Linked DNA regions of Pyxidicoccus xibeiensis. The protein of the gene in region 1 interacts with the protein of each later gene in a pairwise test. Links are inferred from orthologs where the notes say so. Each region holds a gene or a part of one and is shown on either strand. Other genes may lie near its edges.

Region 1 (3,121 bases):
GCTGTACGGCGCCGCGATGCGAGGGGCGCGGGGTGATGTGATGCACACGGCGCGCGGCTGGAATCCGCTGCGGATGGGACGGCCCGCGAGCCGGCTGGCGCTCTACTTCGTCCCGCCCTCCCGGCTCGCGGAGCTGGACGCTCGGGGCGGGCCCGGGCTGCCACCGGGGGAGGGACTGCTCCTGGGGCCGGCGCCGGGGCGGAGGCTCGAAGGGGCGGGCTGGTGCACCACGGCCGGGAGCAAGGACCTCCAGCGACTGTCGACGCGCAGTCCCTGGCCGCTCGTGCACCTCGCGGCGCCGCCCGAGGCGTGGCCCCACGGCTGGGCGGAATACCTGCGCACCTGCGGTGAAGAGCTCGTGGCCCGGGGCGGGGACGCGCTCGCCTGCTTCAGCGTCGATGAGCGGCTGGTGGGCCACACGGAATGGTTGCGCAGCGCGGGCCTGGCCCCCGACTCGGTGTGCACCGTCTATTCTCTCGACCTCTCCTTCCCGGTAGAAGCGACAGCATGGGTGCACCTTCCGTCCTCCGAAATCTGAAGCTGCGCCATCACATCACCGGACTGAAGGCGGAGTGGAATGCGCTGGAGTCGCCCTACCTGCGCGCGCTGAGGGACGGCTCGTTAGCGCGCGAGGCCTTCATCGAGACGCAGCTCCAGTTCTTTGGCGCCGTCTCGCACTTCTCCCGGCCCATGGCCCTGCTGGCGAGCCGCCTGCCCCGGCCCGACCAGCGGCTGCCCCTCGTGGAGAACGTCTTCGACGAGCACGGGCGCGGAGACCTGGGACACGGCCATGAGCGCACGTTCCTGCTGCTCCTGGAGCGGTTGGGCGCCGACCTGAGCCGTGTCCGCCGGAGCGGGACTTGGCCCGAGGTGCGCGCCTTCAACGCCGCGCTGACGGGCCTGGCCGCGTTCGACCCGCCGCTCACCGGGCTCGCGGTGTTCGGCGTCATCGAGGACCTCTTCAGCGCCATCTCGCTGGAGCTGGGGCGCGGCATCGTCTCGCGCGGGTGGCTCGTGGCCTCCGAGGTGGCGCACTACCCGACGCACGCGACGCTCGACGAGGAGCACGCGGAGGGCTTCTACCTGCAGCTCGACGGGCCCTACGGAGAGGACGCGCGAGCGGCGGAGGAAATCGAGCAGGGGCTCGCGCTGGGAGGGCACCTCTTCCTGCACCTCTATGACGACCTCTACCGGGGACGCGGGCGCCGCGGCTGAGGCGCGGCAGCGCACCCATGGACGACAAGCGCTACCGCATCCCGGCGGGGCTCCACCGGGTGGAGCAGGACATCGAGAAGAGCCGCTTCATCACCACGGCCGCCCACGCGCCGACGGTGGAGGAGGCGAAGGCCTTCATCGCCCGCGTCCGCGACGAGTTCCCGGATGCGAACCACAACTGCTGGGCCTACGTCGTGGGGCCTCCGGGCTCCACGGCGCAGGTGGGCATGAGTGACGACGGCGAGCCCCACGGGACGGCGGGCCGGCCGATGCTGACGGCCCTGCTCCACGGCGGTGTCGGGGACGTGGCCATGGTCGTCACCCGCTACTTCGGGGGAACGCTGCTGGGGAAGGGCGGGCTGGTGCGGGCCTACACCTCGGGCGTCCAGCAGGCGCTGGAGGGCCTTCCCACCACGGAGCGTGTGCGGAAGGTCCGACTCGCCGTCGAGCTGGAGTACGCGAGCATCGACGGCCTGCGCCGGCTCCTGCCCTCATACGAGGTCCAGGTGGTGTCGGAGGAGTACGCGGCCACGGTGGGCTACCGCCTGGAGCTTCCCGTCAGCCGCGTGGAGGACTTCAAGGTGGCGCTCCTGGACCTGACCCAGGGACAGGTGCTCATCGAGGCGGAGGAGCCCGAAGGTTGACCGTGGGCCCCGCAGAGGGGAGCCTCCACGGCGATGAGCGCAGGCCCCGACCTCTTCTCCGCTTCCGTCGATGTGAACCGCTTCGCGCCGCTGGCCGAGCGGATGCGCCCGCGCAAGCCCGATGAGTTCATCGGGCAGGCCCACCTGCTCGGCCCTGGCGCTCCGCTGCGCCAGCTCATGGAGCGCAAGGCCATCGTGTCGTCCCTGTTCTGGGGCCCGCCGGGCGTGGGCAAGACGACGCTGGCGCGCATGCTCGCCTCCAGCGTCGAGGCGGAGTTCGTCATCCTCTCCGCGGTGTCGGACGGCATCCCCCGCATCCGGGAAGTGGTGGCCGAGGCCGAGCGCCAGCGCAACCAGTACTCCCGGCGCACCGTCCTCTTCGTGGACGAAATCCACCGCTGGGCGAAGAACGTCCAGGAGCAGGCGCTGCCCCACGTGGAGAGCGGTCTGCTCGTCCTGCTGGGAGCCACTACGGAGAATGTCAGCTTCGAGGTGCGCCCCGCCCTCATCAGCCGGTGCCGCGTCTTCCAGCTCAAGGAGCTCACCCTGGCGGACATCCAGGGTGCGCTCACGCGGGCGCTCGACGACGCGAAGCGGGGGCTCGGGGCGCGGAAGCTGACGGTGGGCGAGGAGGCGCTGACCCTGCTGGCGAAGGGAGGCGCGGGCGACGTGCGCAAGGCGCTGGGCGCACTGGAGTTCGCGGCCAGCCTCACCGCCGACGGTGGGGAGATAACGCCCGAGCTGGCCCGCGAGGCGGTGGGTACCAGCCTGTCGCGCCACGACAAGGACGGGGACGAGCACTTCGACCTGCTGAGCGCGCTCCAGAAGTCGTGCCGGGGCTCCAACGCGCAGGGCGCCATCTTCTGGGCGGCGAAGCTGCTCCAGACGGGCGATGTGGTGTCGCTGTGGCGCCGGCTCAAGGTGATTGCGGTGGAGGACGTGGGCATGGCGATGCCCGAGGCCATCGGCATCGTCCGCGCCTGCGAGGAGAGCTTCCACTCCATCGGCATGCCGGAGGGGCGGCTCTTCGTGGCCCATGCCGTCGTCACGCTGGCGACGGCGAAGAAGAGCAACCGCGCCTACCAGGCGATGAACGCGGCGCTGGAAGCCCTGGAGCAGCACCCCAACGCGGCCCCGCCGCTGCACCTGCGCAACGCCCCCACGGAGCTGATGAAGGAGCTGGGACACGGGCAGGGTTACCAGCCGCCGTGGACCTTCAAGGACCACTACGCGCCCGGGCAGACGTACCTGCCCGCGCCGCT
Region 2 (3,403 bases), on another replicon or contig:
GCAAGCCCGCCTGCTTCCTCACCTTTTGGACGGGGGCGGGGTGTTCTTCAGCGAGCTGCCTCCGGGCGTCCGGGCGAGTACCACCACGTTCCCGCGCCGCAACCGACTCATCTCCGGCGCATCCGATGTGGTCCTGGTGCTGAGGGCGGGGTCGGGGTCGGGGAGCCTGTACACGGCGGAGGCAGGGCGGGCGCAGGGGCGACCCGTCTTCGCGCTGCCGGGTGACGTGACACAGCAGGCGGCGGTCGGCTGCAACGCGCTGCTCAGGGACGGGCACGCGAGGGCGTGTACGGGCCCGGCGGATGTATTGAAGGCGCTGGGCATCACCCCCGGAGTCACGGTGTCACCGGGGAAGGGAGATTCGTGGGACGCGCTCTCCGCGGAAGCGAAGGGCGCTTATGAGGTGTTGGACCGGGTTCCCCGGACATTCGATGAGGTGCTGGTCGGCAGCACCCTCTCCCCGGCGGCGCTCGCCAGCGCGCTGGTGGAACTGGAATTGACGGGTCTGGTCATCCAGCACCCGGGACGGTTGTACGAAAAGGTCTAGGTAGGAGAGTCATGGCCACGCGGACGAAGAAGAAGGCGGAAGACACGGAGGCGACCGAGGACACGGCGCCCCGCAAGGCGACCAAGAAGGCCGCCAAGAAGAAGCCTGCGGCCAAGGCGAAGAAGGCAAAGGCGAAGAAGACCGCGGCCCGCCGCCGCGCCACCAAGGGTGACGACGACACGCTCCCCACCGTCGACGCAGACGCGGACGGCGAGGAGCCCGTCGCGCGCCGGGGCAAGGGCCCGCACTACCTCGTGGTGGTGGAGTCGCCCGCGAAGGCGAAGACCATCAAGAAGTACCTGGGCACCGGCTACACGGTGAAGGCCTCCGTGGGCCACGTGAAGGACCTGCCCAAGAGCAAGATTGGCGTCGACGTCGAGCACGACTTCCAGCCCGAGTACGAGGTCATCAAGGGCAAGGAGAAGGTGCTCAACGAGCTGAAGAAGATGGCGAAGTCCGCCGACCGCGTCTTCCTCGCGACGGACCCCGACCGCGAGGGCGAGGCGATTGCCTGGCACATCAAGGAGGAGCTCGCCCACCCCGACGCCCTCCGCGTGACGTTCAACGAAATCACCAAGAAGGCCGTCCAGGAGGCCATCGCCCAGCCCCGCGAGCTGAACCAGGACAACTACGACTCGCAGCAGACGCGCCGCATCCTGGACCGGCTGGTGGGCTATCAAATCTCCCCGCTGCTCTGGCAGAAGATCCGCCGGGGCCTGTCCGCCGGCCGCGTGCAGTCGGTGGCGGTGCGCCTCGTCGTGGAGCGCGAGGCGGAAATCAAGGCCTTCGTCCCCGAGGAGTACTGGTCGCTGGACGCGCTGCTGGCCGGCCCCACCGGCCCGCCGCCCTTCAAGGCCAAGCTGTCCAAGGTGGACGGCAAGAAGATGGAGCTGAAGGACCGCGCCACCACCGAGGGGCTCGTCGCCGAGCTGCAGGGCGCCGACTTCGTGGTGGCCAAGGTGGACCGCCGCGAGCGCCGCCGCAACGCGCCCGCGCCCTTCATCACCTCCAAGCTGCAGCAGGAGGCCGCCAACCGGCTGTCCTTCACCGCCAAGAAGACGATGACGCTGGCCCAGAAGCTCTACGAGGGCGTACCCCTCGGCGAGGAGGGCCAGACGGCGCTCATCACGTACATGCGCACGGACTCCACGCGCCTGTCGGACGACGCGGTGGCGCAGGTGCGCGAGCTCATCGGCACGAAGTACGGCAAGGACTACCTGCCGGAAGAGCCGGTGGTGTACCGCTCCCGGAAGAGCGCGCAGGACGCCCACGAGGCCATCCGCCCCACGTCCCTGGAGTACCCGCCCGAGCGGGTGCGGCCCTTCTTCGAGGCCATGGACGAGCAGGACATGTTCCGCCTGTACGAGCTCATCTGGAACCGCTTCGTGGCGTGCCAGATGAAGCCGGCCGTCTATGACCAGACGAGCGCGGACATCTCCGCGGGCCGGGCCACCTTCCGCGCCTCCGGCAGCACGCTGAAGTTCCCCGGCTACCTCGCGGTGTACGGCGCGGGCCTCACCCCCGAAGAGGAGTCGGAGAAGGAGAAGGCCAAGGCCGCCGGCGACGAGGGCGCGGACGGCGCGGACGCCGTTGGCGAGCTGCCCGTGCTGAACGACGGCGACAAGCTGACCCTGCAGAAGCTGCTGCACGAGCAGCACTTCACCCAGCCGCCCCCGCGCTTCAGCGAGGCCACGCTGGTGAAGGAGCTGGAGGAGCGCGGCATCGGCCGGCCGTCCACCTACGCGGCCATCCTGTCCACCATCCAGGACAAGAAGTACGTGGAGAAGCTGGAGGGCCGCTTCCGGCCCACCGACCTGGGGCAGATGACCAACGAGATGCTGGTCAAGCACTTCCCCCACGAGCTGGACGTCACCTTCACCGCCACCATGGAGGAGAAGCTCGACCAGATCTCCGAGGGCGGCACCAGCTGGAAGGCAGTGCTGCACGACTTCTACGGGCCCTTCAAGGAGACGCTCGAGAAGGCGAAGGCGGAGATGCGCGACGTCAAGCGCGAGGAGATCAAGACCGACATCGCCTGCGAGAAGTGCGGCAACCTCTTCGTCATCAAGTTCGGGAAGATGGGGCACTTCCTCGCCTGCTCGAACTACCCCGACTGCAAGAACACCAAGGACTTCAAGCGGGACGCCGAGGGGAAGATCGTCATCGTGGAGGAGGAGACCACGGACGAGACGTGCGAGAAGTGCGGCAAGCCCATGGTCATCAAGCGCGGCCGCTTCGGGCGCTTCATGGCGTGCTCGGGCTACCCGGACTGCAAGACGTCCAAGCCCATCTCCATCGGCGTGGGGTGCCCGGACTGCAAGCAGGGCTACCTCACCGAGCGCCGCAGCGGCCGCGGGAAGATCTTCTTCGGCTGCAACCGGTACCCGGACTGCAAGTTCGCCGCGTGGGACAGGCCGCTCGCCGAGCAGTGCCCGCAGTGCGCGTCCCCATACCTCCTGCAGAAGTTCTCCAAGCGGGACGGCGCCTACATCTCCTGCCCCAACAAGGAGTGCGGGTACCGCCGGGAAGTCGTGGAGCAGGCAGGCGTACCGGCCGCACCGGAAGCTCCCTCGGCCGCTTGAAATCCCAGTAGTTCCAGGGGGCTGGCCCGCCCGCGTCTTGACACGCTCGGCGGGCCCGCCCTACAAGTCCAGGCTGCCCCCTCCTCGGGGAGAGTCTCGTGGGTGCCCGTGTCCGGACGGGCCCCCCTGGGGGGACGGGCGTCGAAAGGACTGCAGGCGCAATGATTCTCTCGGTGAGCGAGCTGCTGCTGGACGTGACCCTTGCGGCCACGGAAGGCGGCAAGATGGGCCTCACGGACTCCACCATCAAGTTCTTCAAGGATGGCGGTCCGTT

What was found.
Region 2: the proteins of LXT23_RS44235 (region 1) and topA interact in binary tests that used the Escherichia coli proteins (3 or more experiments, as listed by UniProt). The link is inferred for Pyxidicoccus xibeiensis from one-to-one orthologs.

What each region holds. Positions count from the first base shown.
Region 1 is NZ_JAJVKV010000019.1:72,676-75,796, reverse strand. What follows is about bases 235-3,045. They hold LXT23_RS44235 (YigZ family protein), read left to right. Parts: upstream 235-1,232; coding sequence 1,233-1,859; downstream 1,860-3,045. Other genes in these bases: LXT23_RS44230 (replication-associated recombination protein A), read left to right, coding at 1,893-3,045; LXT23_RS44240 (TenA family transcriptional regulator), read left to right, coding at 508-1,215; LXT23_RS44245 (GNAT family N-acetyltransferase), read left to right, coding at 235-538. In the rest of the region: more of LXT23_RS44245, read left to right, coding at 1-234; more of LXT23_RS44230, read left to right, coding at 3,046-3,121.
Region 2 is NZ_JAJVKV010000010.1:93,645-97,047, reverse strand. Bases 251-3,343 are described here. They hold topA (type I DNA topoisomerase), read left to right. Parts: upstream 251-558; coding sequence 559-3,129; downstream 3,130-3,343. Other genes in these bases: LXT23_RS34805 (MotA/TolQ/ExbB proton channel family protein), read left to right, coding at 3,291-3,343; LXT23_RS34820 (DNA-processing protein DprA), read left to right, coding at 251-547. Also shown: more of LXT23_RS34820, read left to right, coding at 1-250; more of LXT23_RS34805, read left to right, coding at 3,344-3,403. UniProt on the Escherichia coli protein: Releases the supercoiling and torsional tension of DNA, which is introduced during the DNA replication and transcription, by transiently cleaving and rejoining one strand of the DNA duplex.